Regions from separate parts of the Paraburkholderia sp. RL17-380-BIE-A genome, predicted to be linked through region 1. Evidence: riboswitches for the same ligand, from Rfam matches in the RefSeq annotation. Region 1 holds a riboswitch; each other region holds the start of a gene.
The links. Region 1 has a riboswitch for cobalamin ahead of cobW (cobalamin biosynthesis protein CobW). Riboswitches for the same ligand answer to the same signal wherever they lie in the genome.

Region 1 (4,209 bases):
TAGCCGCGCCGTCTGCGCAAGGCGCTTCGTCATCGGCCCGCGCCGCTGCGCGCGCCAGCGCGAGCGACGCCACGCCGCCGATCACCACGATCGCCGGCGAGCCGAGTCCGGCACGCGCGACGGTGTCGGCGAACTCGCCGAGCCGCGCGAGCGCATGGCGTTGCTCCGGACGGGTGGCCGATTCGATCGCCGCGCATGGCGTGTCGGCGCTCATGCCGGCCGCGAGCAACGCGTCGACGATATCGTGCAGCCGCCGCATGCCCATATAGATCACGAGGGTCATGCGCGTAGCGACGAGCGCGGCCCAGTCGGGTTCGCCGCTGCCCGCGCCGTGCCCGGTGACGAATACCACGCCTTGCGCGTGATCGCGGTGCGTGACGGGAATGCCGATGGCCGCGGGCGCGGCGATGCCCGCCGTAATGCCGTTGATGACCTCCACCTCGACGCCCGCCGCATGCAGCGCCTGCTGTTCTTCGCCGCCCCGGCCGAACACGAACGGATCGCCGCCTTTCAGGCGCGCGACGCTGCGCCCGGCCCGCACGTGTTCGAGCAACTGCGCGACGATGCCGGCCTGCGGCGTGGACGGATGGCCGCCGCGTTTGCCGACGTAGACGACCTGCGCGTCGGCGCGCGCGAACTGCAGCACGTCGGGATTCACCAGGTCGTCGACCAGCACCACATCGGCTTGGGCCAATGCGCGAGTTGCCTTGAGGGTCATGAGTTCGACGTCGCCGGGGCCGGCGCCGATCAGCCAGGCGCGGGTCATCGCAACGTGCATGGCGAGCGCCATGTCGTGACGGGCGGAAAGGGGCGAAGCGCGCAGGCGCGCCGGATGACGGACTTTGGGGGCATGCAGTGCTACGGATTCAGGCACGGCGAAACGCGCGGCTCGCCACGGTCCCTTTGGGAACGGATCGACGAACGGATGCGCCACGTCGTGCTTCAGCGCCTTCACATCCGTCCCTCGCGGATTCCGGCGGCCGGCGGCGTGATGTTGCCCTGAGGTTCGCCGCCTCCGCGTCTGGCCGGTATCCGGGCTGGCGGCCTCATGCGCTTTGCCTTCCCGTCCGCATTCATTCGTTGGAATGTCATGGACAGTGGCATCGAAAAAACGCATGCGCGGCGCGGGATGAAAGACATCGCGCCGCAGGTCGCTTACCGTTGCGGGGACAGCACAGGTTGAGCGCGTAAAGCGCGGCCTGTTTCCCGTTTAACTGCACACGCGAATGCATGTGCGGGCACCAAACGCGCGCATACGATAGCACATGGCGTCCCGCCCGATAAGCGCTTGCGGCTTGCGTTTCCTTGACGGCACCGGGCCGCGGGCCTACACTCGCACGCACTTTGGTGCTCGTGTGCGCGCTCGTGCGCATGCAGTTAAACGGGAAACAGGGTGCCCGCCTGCCATGGATCGGGTCAACCTGTGCTGCCCCCGCAACGGTAAGCGAAATGTGGTGCTGCGGTAAGTTCTTTAGCGCCACGGAGCCGGCTTCGATGTCCACGCGCAAGGCCGCGTCGGCATATCACCACTGGGCGAGAAATCACTCGCCCGGGAAGGGGAAGCGGCGCTTTCGCCAGCCCGGATACCGGCCAGAATACGAAGGGCGAACGCCGCGGGGATGCGGCGGTGCGTTCATGATCTCATTCCCGCTTCCTGTTTTTCTGTTGTCGCGGCAACCCGTCGTTCGTCCCCGTGTTGTGTTGTCGTTCTGGCTCGCTGGGCTTACGCGCCGCTTACCTGGCTACCCGGCCGATGCACGCAGACGCGCAGACAGACACACAAAAACACGCCGGCGTGCACGTGCAACTCCTACGGATGGACCTCACGATGCAAACTCAAATGCGCAAGATCCCCGTCACCATCGTCACGGGCTTTCTCGGCAGCGGCAAGACCACGCTGCTGCGGCACATTCTTCAGCATGCGGGCGGCAAGCGCATCGCGGTGATCGTCAACGAGTTCGGCGAACTCGGTATCGACGGGGAAATTCTCAAGGGTTGCGGAATCGGTTGCGATGAAAACGGCGTCGAAACCGAAGGCCAACTGTTTGAACTCGCCAACGGGTGCCTGTGCTGCACCGTGCAGGAAGAGTTTTTTCCGGTGATGGAAAAACTCGTCGAGCGCCGCGATCAGATCGATCACGTGCTGATCGAGACGTCGGGGCTCGCGTTGCCCAAGCCGCTGGTGCAGGCTTTCAACTGGCCGCAGATCAAGAACAGCTTTACCGTGGATGCCGTGGTCACCGTTGTGGACGGCCCGGCTGCGGCAAGCGGTCAGTTCGCCGACAACCCCGTCGCCGTGGATGCACAGCGCAAGGCCGATCCGAATCTCGACCACGAATCGCCGTTGCACGAACTGTTCGAAGATCAGTTGTCCGCCGCCGATCTGGTGATTCTGAACAAGACCGATTTGCTCGACGACGCGCAGCAAAACGCGGTCGAGCTGGTGATTCGCGAAGAGATTCCGCCGCAAGTGAAGATCGTGCGCGCGCAGATGGGCCGGCTCGATCTGCATACGTTACTGGGGCTCGAAGCCGCCTCGGAAGACACGATTCACCTGCGCCACGATCACCACGGTTCCGCCGAAGACGCCGACCACCATCACGACGAATTCGATTCGGTGGTCGTGCAGGCGAATGCGCTCTCGCGCGAAGCAGTGATCGCCGCGCTGCAAGGGCTCGTCGAAACGAACACGATCTATCGCGTCAAAGGGTTCGCGGCGCTGCCGGGCGCGGCGATGCGCCTCGTGATTCAGGGCGTGGGCCGCCGCTTCGACAGCTATTTCGATCGACGCTGGCAGGCTGGCGAAAGCGGCCCGAGCCGCTTCGTGCTGATTGGCGAGGATCTCGATCAGGCCGCGTTGCAGCGTGCGTTCGACGTGGCGCTCGGCGTGCCGTCGAGCGTCGAAACGCAACAGGCGTAAGCGCTCATGCATCTGCTGCGCACCACGCCGGGCGGTTTCGTCGACGATACACAAGGCGTGATCCGTATCGATCAGCAGCCCGCCGACATCGTCGTGCTCAGCTCCGCCGATACCACGCTGTCGCTGCTCGCGAGCGTGATTGCGCGCATGGGTGAAGGTTTCCCGAGCGTGCGGCTCGCGAACGTCACGTATTTGCGGCAACCGGCCTCGGTCGATTTCTACGTCGAAGACGTCTTGCAGCACGCGCGTGTGGTGGTGGTCGATCACCTCGGCGGCGAAGCGTATTGGCCTTACGGTATCGAGCAGGTGGTGGCGCTCGCCGAGCGCAAGCAGCAGACGCTCGCGATGTTCTCCGGCGATTTGCAGGAAGATCCGAACCTGCTCGCGCGCAGTACTGCAAGCGCCGATCTGTGCCATCAACTGTGGCGTTATCTGCGCGAGGGCGGTGCGCAGAATGCCGAGGCGTTCCTGCGCTGTATCGCGCACCGGACCTTCGGCTGGGGACGCGAGCCTGCGCCGCCGCGCGCGTTGCCTGCCGCGACGCTCTATCATCCCGGGCGTGACACGCCGACTATCGCCGACTGGCAGGCGCGCTGGCAACCAGACGCGCCGGTCGCGGCGATCCTGTTCTACAAGGCGCATCTGCAGGCGGCCAATACGGCCGTGTTCGACGCGCTGATCGACGCGCTCGAAGCGCAAGGCCTGAATCCGTTGCCGATCGCGATTACCTCGCTCAAAGACGTGTTCAGCCGCGAAATCGTGCAATCGCTGTGCGCAGAGCACAATGCCGCGCTGGTGCTGAATACGACCGCCTTCGCCGCGACCGCGATCGACGACCCGGAGCCGCTCGCGCTCGCCGGCGACGCGCCGGTGTTCCAGGTGATTCTGAGCGGCGGCAATCGTGAAGACTGGCAAAAGGACAATCACGGCCTCAATTCGCGCGATATCGCCATGCATATCGCGCTGCCGGAAGTGGACGGCCGCATCATTACGCGCGCCATCAGCTTCAAGGGGCTGGCATACCGTTGTCCGCACACTCAGGTCGACGTGGTGCGGTATCAGCCGGACGCCGAGCGTGTGGCGTTTCTCGCGGAATTGAGCCGACGCTGGTGCCGTCTGCGTTCACTCGATAACGCGGACAAGACAGTCGCGTTGATTCTCGCCAACTATCCGATGAGCGAAGGGCGCATCGGCAACGGCGTGGGACTCGATACGCCGGCCTCGGTGGTCCGCATTCTGTCGATGCTGCGCGACGAAGGCTATCGTCTCGCCGACTTGCCCGCCGACGG
Region 2 (4,209 bases), on a different contig from region 1:
GGTTCAGAATTGGTCGCAGTTAGCAACACTTCGGGTACATCAGACAGAGTGACGCGCACACCCGTGCTACAAATTTCCGCAACCGTGCACATGGCATTGGTTCAAGGAATATATGACCTTGGCGAACCAGGCAGGGAAGCTAAACCGATAAAGCTAAATCACGAAAACGACCGATTGAACTCAAACGTTTGCAGAATCTTGGACGCCTTGTCCTCACACACTCCGTTTGAATCCGCCGCCGATCTCAGGACCGGCCGCACGATAACACACGTTACTTACTGCATGCTGTACTGCTGAATCACAGTACCTAGTTGTTCGTTCATTTGATGCATTGTACGCCGGATTTCCTCAGCGGGAAATGCTTCTCCGTGTCTCACGCTCGATTGCAGCCGAAGCAGTTCCGATGCCAGCGACAGCGCAGCCATGACAGCAATGCGATCCGTGCCGCGCACGTTGCTATTGTTACGGATCTTCGACATTTCGGCGTCGACGCGTGCGACCGCTTCAAGCAGCGCGCCTTCCGTTTCCGGCGAGCAGGCGAGGCGATAGGGCACGCCGAGAATCGATACTTCGATCTGCTTGGTGGTCATGCATTTTCTCCGTGGCGGGTCTCATCGCTCTGCGCTTCGACTTCGTGCGGGGCGGGCTCGAGCAGATCGAGCTGGCTGTCGGGCTCGCTGTTTGCGCGGGCACGCGGCAGCTTTTCGAGGATCGCATTCAGGCGCACCTGGGCGTCGTCGATCTTTGCCGACAGCGCGTCGCGTTCCGCCTGCAGCGCATTGCGTTCCTCGCGCAGCATTGCAAGTTCCGTGCGCGTGGCTTCGACGTCGGCGCGCGATTGGGCGAGCTGCTCTTCGAGCGCGAGTCGCGCTTCATTGTGGCGTTGGCTGATCGCGATCAGCTTGCCGATATTCTGTGAAAGTGTTTCGAGTTCGGTGAGCATGTGCTGCGTCCTCTAAAGACATCGCATTTTAGCGCGGAATGTCGCAGGTTCCGACAATTGTCTCGTTTCGAGACGTAACAACATTGCTTTGTGCAGGCTTTTATCGACCATATGATGAAAAAGTACTCGTGCGTCGGACAATAGCCTGCACTTAACAGAACGGTAGTCTGCGGTCCCACTCATTCTTGACGGACCCCGAGGCCGCTCCTAAACTGGCCGCACTCTGGTGCCCGCGTGCGCTTTTCAACGGCGCGCGCAGTTAAACGGGAAGCAGGGGGCGCGGTTCGCCAGAACGCGCCAACCTGCGCTGCCCCCGCAACGGTAAGCGACCGCATTCGTCATGCAAGTCGATCCTGATCGCGTGTTGGAAGTTCAACTCGCGAGTGTGCCACTGCGCGTCACGCGTGGGAAGGCGGGATCGATATGTCGTCAGCCCGGATACCGGCCAGAGGGAGAGGCACGTCACGCGCGAAAATGTTAAATACGCGGGCGCCTCGTTACGCATCGGCCTGCGGGGAAGCAGGCCGCGCACGCTACCCACAGGACTTTCACCCCATGCTGTCCCCCATCGCTCGTGCGGCGCTGCTTGCCTTCGCGGGCCTGCCGATCGTCGCGCACGCGCAAGCTGCACCTTCGTCTTCTGCGTCGGCGGCTGATGCGTCGCCCGCGGTATTGTCACCGATCGTGGTGACCGCCGAGCGCGGGCCGCAGGCACTCGCCGATGCGATCCCGCAGACCGCGCTGTTCGACCAGCAGGATCTCGCCGACACCACCGCGACCGATCTGCCCGGCCTGCTGCAACTCGCGCCAGGCGCGCAAATCTCGCGTACAGGTGGCCCCGGTTCGACGACGAGCCTCTTCCTGCGCGGTGCGTCCTCGACGCAATCGCTGCTGCTGATCGACGGCGTGCGCGTCGATTCGGTGAGCCTGGGTTCCGCGCAACTCGCGCAGATTCCGCTCGACCAGGTCGATCACGTCGAGGTGGTGAACGGCAACGTGTCGGCGTTGTACGGTTCCGGCGCGATCGGCGGCGTGGTGCAGGTGTTCACGAAAGACGGCGGCGACCATCCGCCGCGTTTCAATTTTTCGCTCGGCTACGGCAGCTATCACACGCAGACGCAGCAGGCGGGCGTGAACGGCGCATTGGATAAAGACGGCAAGACGACCTTCAGCATTTCGCTCGCGCGCTCGAAGGACGACGGTTTTTCGTCGCTCAATCCGCGTGAGGCGCCCGGCGCCAATCCGAATGCGAACGGCTATCTGAACGAGAGCATCTCGGCCTCGTTGCGTCACAAGTTCAACGACAAATGGGATGCCGGCGCGAGCTACTTCCAGTCGAACGGCAACAACAGCTACGACAACGCGTACGGACTGCCGACCGATCTGAACAACCTGTATAGCAAAGTGCGCCAGGTCTCGGTGTTCGCGAACGGCAAGCTGACCGACTGGTGGACGACTCACTTCATCGTCTCCGAAGGCGACGACCGCAGCGTGTCGAACACCAACGGCGTCTATAACGGCCGCTTCGATACCGACAATCGCCAGTACACGTGGCAGAACGATTTCGCGCTGGCCGCGCAGCAGAAGCTGCAGGTCGGCTACGAGCATCTCGACCAGAGCCTCGACTCGGATACGTTCGCGGCGCCCGACCGGCATGTGGATTCGGGTTTTGTCGGCTATACGGGGCGCTTTGGGCGCAACCAGATTCAGGCCAACGTGCGGCGCGACCAGTATTCCGATTTCGGCGGAGCGAACAGTTACTATCTTGGCTACGGCTTCGACATCACCAGCCATTGGAAGGTGAGTGCAAGCTACTCGGATTCGTTTCGCGCGCCGAGTTTCGACGATCTGTACTATCCGCTCAGCGGCAATCCGTCGATTCAGCCGGAGCGCAGTCATTCGATCGAAGCCGCGCTGCAGTACGCGTCGAATGCGCTCGGTGTGATGCGTCTCACCGCATTCCAGACGCGCTATTCGAATCTGATTAACTACGAGCAGGTAACGCCCGGCATCTATCTGGCCGAGAATGTCGGCCATGCGAAGGTGCAGGGACTCGAAGGATCGTGGAGCGGGCATGTCGGCGAGACGGACGTGCGCGCCTCGGTAACACTGCAAAACCCAGTCGACCTCGACAACGACGTCGACCTCGTGCGGCGCGCGCGGCGCTTCGGCTCGCTGACGGTGAACCGCAGTATCGCCGGGTGGCGCGTCGGCGGCGAATGGATCGTGAGCGGCCCGCGCGACGACAGCAGCGGCAAGCTGGGCGGCTATGGCGTGGTGAATCTGTCGGCGCGCTACAACATCACGAAAGCATGGTACGTGGCCGCGCAAATCCAGAATCTGTTCAACAAGGACTATGAAACGGCCTACTCGTATAACTCGCCGCGGCGCGGTGCGTATCTCACGGTTGGTTGGCAGCAGCAGTAGTGGACACGCCTTGTTGAGACTGCGCGGATGAGCCGCTACATGAGCCGATCCACTAGCCGCCACTCGGGTTCGATGCCCGCAACGCTGCGCGTGATGAGCGCGAAGCGCGCGGCCGCGATCTGGCTTGCGCTTGCCGTGATCGCGCTGGCGGTGCTGATGGCGTCGCTCGCGTTGGGGAGCGTCTCGCTCGCGCCGATGCGCGTGTTGGCGGCGCTGATGCCCTCGCATGCGCCGTCTGGCGGTGCCTCCGATCTGACTGCGGAGATCGTCCGCACGCTGCGTTTACCGCGCGCGGTGGCCGGCTTTGCCTGCGGCGCGTTGCTCGCATTGGCCGGCGCGCTGCTGCAGGTGCTGTTGCGCAATCCGCTCGCCGAACCGTACGTGTTGGGTGTGTCCGGCGGCGCGGCGACTTTCGCGCTCGTCGCGATGATCGCCGGTTGCGCCTGGTCGATCGTCGACGCGAGCGCCTTCGCCGGCGCCTTCGTGTCGATCCTGCTGGTGCTCGGCCTCGCGCGCCGTGAGTTGTGGCGCGGCGAGCCGCAGGACACGTCGCCGCGTCTGCTGCTCACCGGCGCGGTGATCGCCGCGGGTTGGGGCGCGCTCATCACCTTGCTGCTCAATCTCGCGCCCGACAACCGCTTGCGCGGCATGCTGTTCTGGCTCACGGGCGACCTCAATGGCGGCGCGATGCCGTGGACGGCGCTCGCCGCGCTCGTCATCGTGCTGGTTGCGATCGTGCCCGCCGCGCCGCGTCTGAACGTGCTGCTGCGCGGCGACGCCGCCGCGCAGGCGTTAGGTGTCGCGGTCATGCCGTTGCGTTTGCGCGTATATCTGGTGGC
Region 3 (4,209 bases), on a different contig from region 1:
CTTGTTTCCGGTGCGCAGCCGGTCGGCGGGCGTGGCGCTGTCGTACAACATTGCGGTGACGCTGTTCGGCGGCATGGCGCCGCTCACCATTACCGGCTTGACGCGCGTGACAGGCAGTAGTCTTACGCCCGCGTTTTACCTGATTTTTGCCGGTTTTGTGTCGCTCGCGATGGTGTACTTCACGCGTGCCGGACGTATGGCGGGTGACACTGCGCCGAGGCCCGCCACTCATTGATCAACCACGAGCGTATTGCATGACCCAGTACTTGATGACAGACGACGAGCGAGCGCCGAATGAACGTCCGGTGGCGGTGGTCGCGAGCCGGCATCTGAACGTCACGACGCGAGCCGGCAGCGGCACTGTGCCCGTGTTCGCGAATGGCGACTGGCTGGCGCCGACGCGCGACGTTCGACGCGCCGTGATTCTGATTCACGGCCGCCTGCGCAACGGCGACACTTACTTTGATCTCGCCGAGCGGTCGTGCGCACTTGCCGGCGGCAGCGCGGCCGATACGCTGCTGATCGTGCCGCAGTTTCTCGCGACCGCGGATGTCGAAGCGCATGCGTTGCCGCCGTCCACATTGCATTGGGACTGGACGAGCTGGATGGGCGGCGAAAACGCCGAAGGTCCCGCGCCGATCAGTTCATTCGATGTACTCGACGCCATTGTGCACACGCTCGCATCACGCGAGCAGTTCGCGTCGCTCGCCGAGGTGGTGGTCGCCGGGCACTCGGGCGGCGGGCAGGTCGTGCAGCGCTATGCGGTGGTCGCGCGCAGCGAGGCACCGCTCACCGCACGCGGCATTGTGCTGCGATACGTGGTGGCGAATCCTTCGTCGTATGTGTATTTCGATGCGCTGCGGCCTACAGCCTCTGGCGAGTTCGCGGAGTTCGATAGGGCGATGTGCCCGTCGTTCAATCGCTGGAAGTATGGGCTCAAGGATTTGCCGGCTTACGCGCGCGAGTCGGGCGACGCTGGTTCCGCGGCGGCGCTCGAAGCGCGCTACGCGCAACGCGACGTCACCGTGCTGCTCGGCGGCGCGGATTGCGATCCGCAGCATCCTGCGCTCGACCGTTCATGCGCCGCGCAAACGCAAGGAAGCCACCGTCTCGGGCGAGGACTCGCTTATGCGCGTTATATGGCGGCGCGGCATGCGGAAGGATTGGCGACGCATCGGACGTTCGTGATCGATGGTGTCGGGCACGATGCCAAAGGGATTTTCTCATCGCCTCAAGGACTGGCTGCTTTGTTTGGTGCTGGTCTGTGATGCGCGTTGCGCGAGAGCGAGCGTGAGGCGCTCGGCGCGCATGGGCACGAAGCGTGCTACTTCGCTTCATGCTACTTGTAAGCCACTTCGAGGACCGCGCCGACATGAACAGAACCCGATTGCTTGCCTCCGCGCTTGCCGTTGCATCATTCGGCGCGTTGCTGCCGTGCAGCGCCAATGCCGACGACGCGCCTAGCCCCTGTGCATCACTGAAACGCATCGTAGCGGCGGCGCCTGGCGGCCTCGCGTCGTTGACGCCGGACGATGGCAAAGGCGTCGCGCAACCCTACGGCGACGACGCGCAATGTTCGGCGAGCCACGGCAGCTACCAATGCACGTGGACGCCGCATCACGACGCCGGTTCAAATGCGGACGCGCTGCAAGCGGTCGCGGCCGACGTCGCGTCGTGTTTGCCCGACGCGACACACGACCAGAATTCGCCGGGACGGCAGCACTTTTATCTCGGTGCGAAGGGCAAGCGGACCGACATTGCCGTAACGCCGACGGGTTCGAACAAGTTGCGCCTGGTGGTGTCGGGTAAGTGAATCGGGCTGCGGCGTGAAAGCGGCTAATGCGTCGCCGGCCACCACGACCAGCCGCGTGATGAGCGCCGCAACTCGATCATCGAAAGCGGTGCGATTTCAATGCGCGAAAACACTGCGGTCGATGCGCCAAGCGCATACACGATCGCTGCTCTGAGAAGCGGAGCATGCGTGACGGCGACCACGTTGTACATATCGGCCGATGCAAGGTCGGGCGTGCCGCCTAGCGCAACGAGCCATTCTCCTACCCGCTTTACGAGCTGACTGAACGACTCGCCGCCGTGCGGCGCGGCGTCGGGATCGCGTATCCATGCGGCGAGGTCTTGCGGCGCTTCGGCTTCGAGATCGGCAAGCCGCCGCCCTCGCCAATGGCCATAGTTCATGTCCGCCAGCGCGACATCGACCGACGCGGCGAGGCCGAGGGCCGCCGCCGTATCTCGTGCGCAGACGGCCGGGCTCACATAGGCTGACGCGCTTTCCGCGATCGCCAGACGTGTGTTCGTGGCGTGGACGCGGGCTTCTGCGATAGCGCGGGCGTCGAGCGGGTCATCAGCGGGAAAACGGCCTGCACGTTGGGCTGCGGTCGATGCGTGGCTGATCAGTAATAGCCGTATGTCCACTCTGTTCATTTCCTGTGAGGCTGCGCCGAAGCCTGGCGTTGGCGGAAAGGGTGCATCCGCTTTGCGTTGCCGGGTGCCGGAGTTTAGCGCGTAGAATAGCCGGACTGCGAAGCACGGAAGCCGGTGAAAACCCGGCGCGGTCGCGCCACTGTAATCGACAGCACATGCCGAAAGCCAGACCTGAGCTTCGCATCATTCCTCTGCAACGACTATCGGGGCGCGTAACCCCAGGAGATGTCCATCATGACAGCTGTTTTCGATCCCGCTTCGCAGGCCGCTTCTCAGCCCGTTTTTGAACCCACGCCGATTCCGCTGCGCGAGTTGCTGCCGTGGGTCGTGTTCGGGGGGCTGCTGCTGTTGCTCGCGCTTTACTTCGTGGGTGCGGAACAGGGCGCCACATCGCTGGTGCCCGGCATGTACGTGCATGAGTTCGTGCACGACGGTCGCCATCTGCTCGGCTTTCCCTGTCACTAACGGAGTCGGACATGGTCGGTAAATTGTTGGTGCGCGGGATGCTGGCAGGCATCGCCGCGGGACTGCTCACGTTCGGCTTCGCCCGGGTCGCGGGCGAGCCGCAAGTCAATCAGGCGATCTCATTCGAAGAAAGGGCCGATGCCGCGAAAGACGAGGCGCCCGAACCCGCGATGGTGAGCCGCGAGACGCAACAAGGACTCGGCCTGTTGACCGGGGTGGTGGTGTACGGCGCGGCGTTTGGCGGGTTGTTCTCGTTGGTGTTCGCTTACGCGTATGGGCGCGCGGGGGCATTGAGCGCACGCGCGTTGTCCGCGTGGCTGGCGCTCGGTGCGTTCATTGCGCTGGCGGTCGTTCCCAACCTGAAGTATCCGGCGAACCCGCCTGCGGTCGGCGACCCGGAGACGATCGGGACGCGCACGGGCCTGTTCTTCCTGATGATTGCGATCTCGCTGGCCGCGATGGTGTTTTCGCTCAAGGTGCGGCGCCGTGTGGGCGCGAAACTCGGCGCGTGGAATGGCTCGATCGTGGCGGGGTTGGTGTTTGTCGTGATTATCGCGGCGGTACAACTGTCGATGCCGACTTTCAATGAAGTGCCGGAGGGTTTTCCGGCGGCGCTGCTGTGGAAGTTCCGTGTGGCGGCGCTTGGTATGCAGGCGATCATGTGGACGACGATTGGACTGCTGTTCGGCGCGCTCGTTGAGCGCGGTGCGTTTATGCGGTTGGGCGGTCGGCCGGCGGTGTAGTCGGCTTGATGGTTGGTGGAGGCGATGGGCGCAACCGCCTCGGTGGTTGTGCCCGGCGTTCTCTGCCTGGCTCGTCGCTGTTTGCGCGCAGGGGTCGAGAAGGTTTGTGCGTCAAGGAGTTGGGGCTGTTGTGGGGTGGTTATCCACAGGCTTGAGCACAGAATCTGTGGATAAAGTTCCAGCAGTGAGACGTCCCAGCTTCGCGGCCCGGTCGTCGGGGGCAAAGCAGAGCAATCCTATGCCCGCGCCAATCCAGCCGGTTTGTCGGGCAAAGCCGTTGTTGTTCAGGTCGAAATAAGTCGCGCTGGTGTTCAGGGGGCAGGTTTATTCCTGAGCCGGTCAGGTCAAGAACTAATGGGCTGGTTGAGTCCAACGGAGGGCCGTCGTATTTGCCCAGGGCGCCGCCACCTGCGCCTGAACCGGGCCAACGCATCGGCGACACTCGCAATTACCGCTCCAATGGTATTCAGCACGTCCGCGACAGTACTTGCCAGGTTCAGACCACTTGCGCTTAGCCGATTCGAGCCCGCCCGCATGGGCGCGGGAATGCGGTCGAACGCGA

Region 2: it holds a riboswitch for cobalamin, as region 1 does, so the genes downstream of both, P0D68_RS05680 (TonB-dependent receptor domain-containing protein) here and cobW (cobalamin biosynthesis protein CobW) in region 1, are expected to answer to the same signal.
Region 3: it holds a riboswitch for cobalamin, as region 1 does, so the genes downstream of both, P0D68_RS32205 (CbtB domain-containing protein) here and cobW (cobalamin biosynthesis protein CobW) in region 1, are expected to answer to the same signal.

The regions. Positions count from the first base shown of each region.
Region 1 covers NZ_JARESQ010000030.1:5,648-9,856, reverse strand. Annotated here, with positions in the region: gene cobA (uroporphyrinogen-III C-methyltransferase) at 1-766, opposite strand, end outside; cobalamin riboswitch at 1,007-1,261, opposite strand; cobalamin riboswitch at 1,329-1,609, shown strand; gene cobW (cobalamin biosynthesis protein CobW) at 1,829-2,920, shown strand; gene cobN (cobaltochelatase subunit CobN) at 2,927-4,209, shown strand, end outside.
Region 2 covers NZ_JARESQ010000003.1:102,925-107,133, forward strand. Annotated here, with positions in the region: RNA gene ssrS (6S RNA) at 1-140, opposite strand, end outside; gene P0D68_RS05670 (cell division protein ZapA) at 276-590, opposite strand; gene P0D68_RS05675 (ATPase) at 587-943, opposite strand; cobalamin riboswitch at 1,151-1,407, shown strand; gene P0D68_RS05680 (TonB-dependent receptor domain-containing protein) at 1,499-3,370, shown strand; gene P0D68_RS05685 (FecCD family ABC transporter permease) at 3,410-4,209, shown strand, end outside.
Region 3 covers NZ_JARESQ010000026.1:28,153-32,361, reverse strand. Annotated here, with positions in the region: gene P0D68_RS32225 (MFS transporter) at 1-235, shown strand, start outside; gene P0D68_RS32220 (alpha/beta hydrolase) at 255-1,268, shown strand; gene P0D68_RS32215 (hypothetical protein) at 1,373-1,813, shown strand; gene P0D68_RS32210 (histidine phosphatase family protein) at 1,837-2,430, opposite strand; adenosylcobalamin (AdoCbl) riboswitch at 2,519-2,671, shown strand; gene P0D68_RS32205 (CbtB domain-containing protein) at 2,674-2,904, shown strand; gene P0D68_RS32200 (CbtA family protein) at 2,916-3,647, shown strand.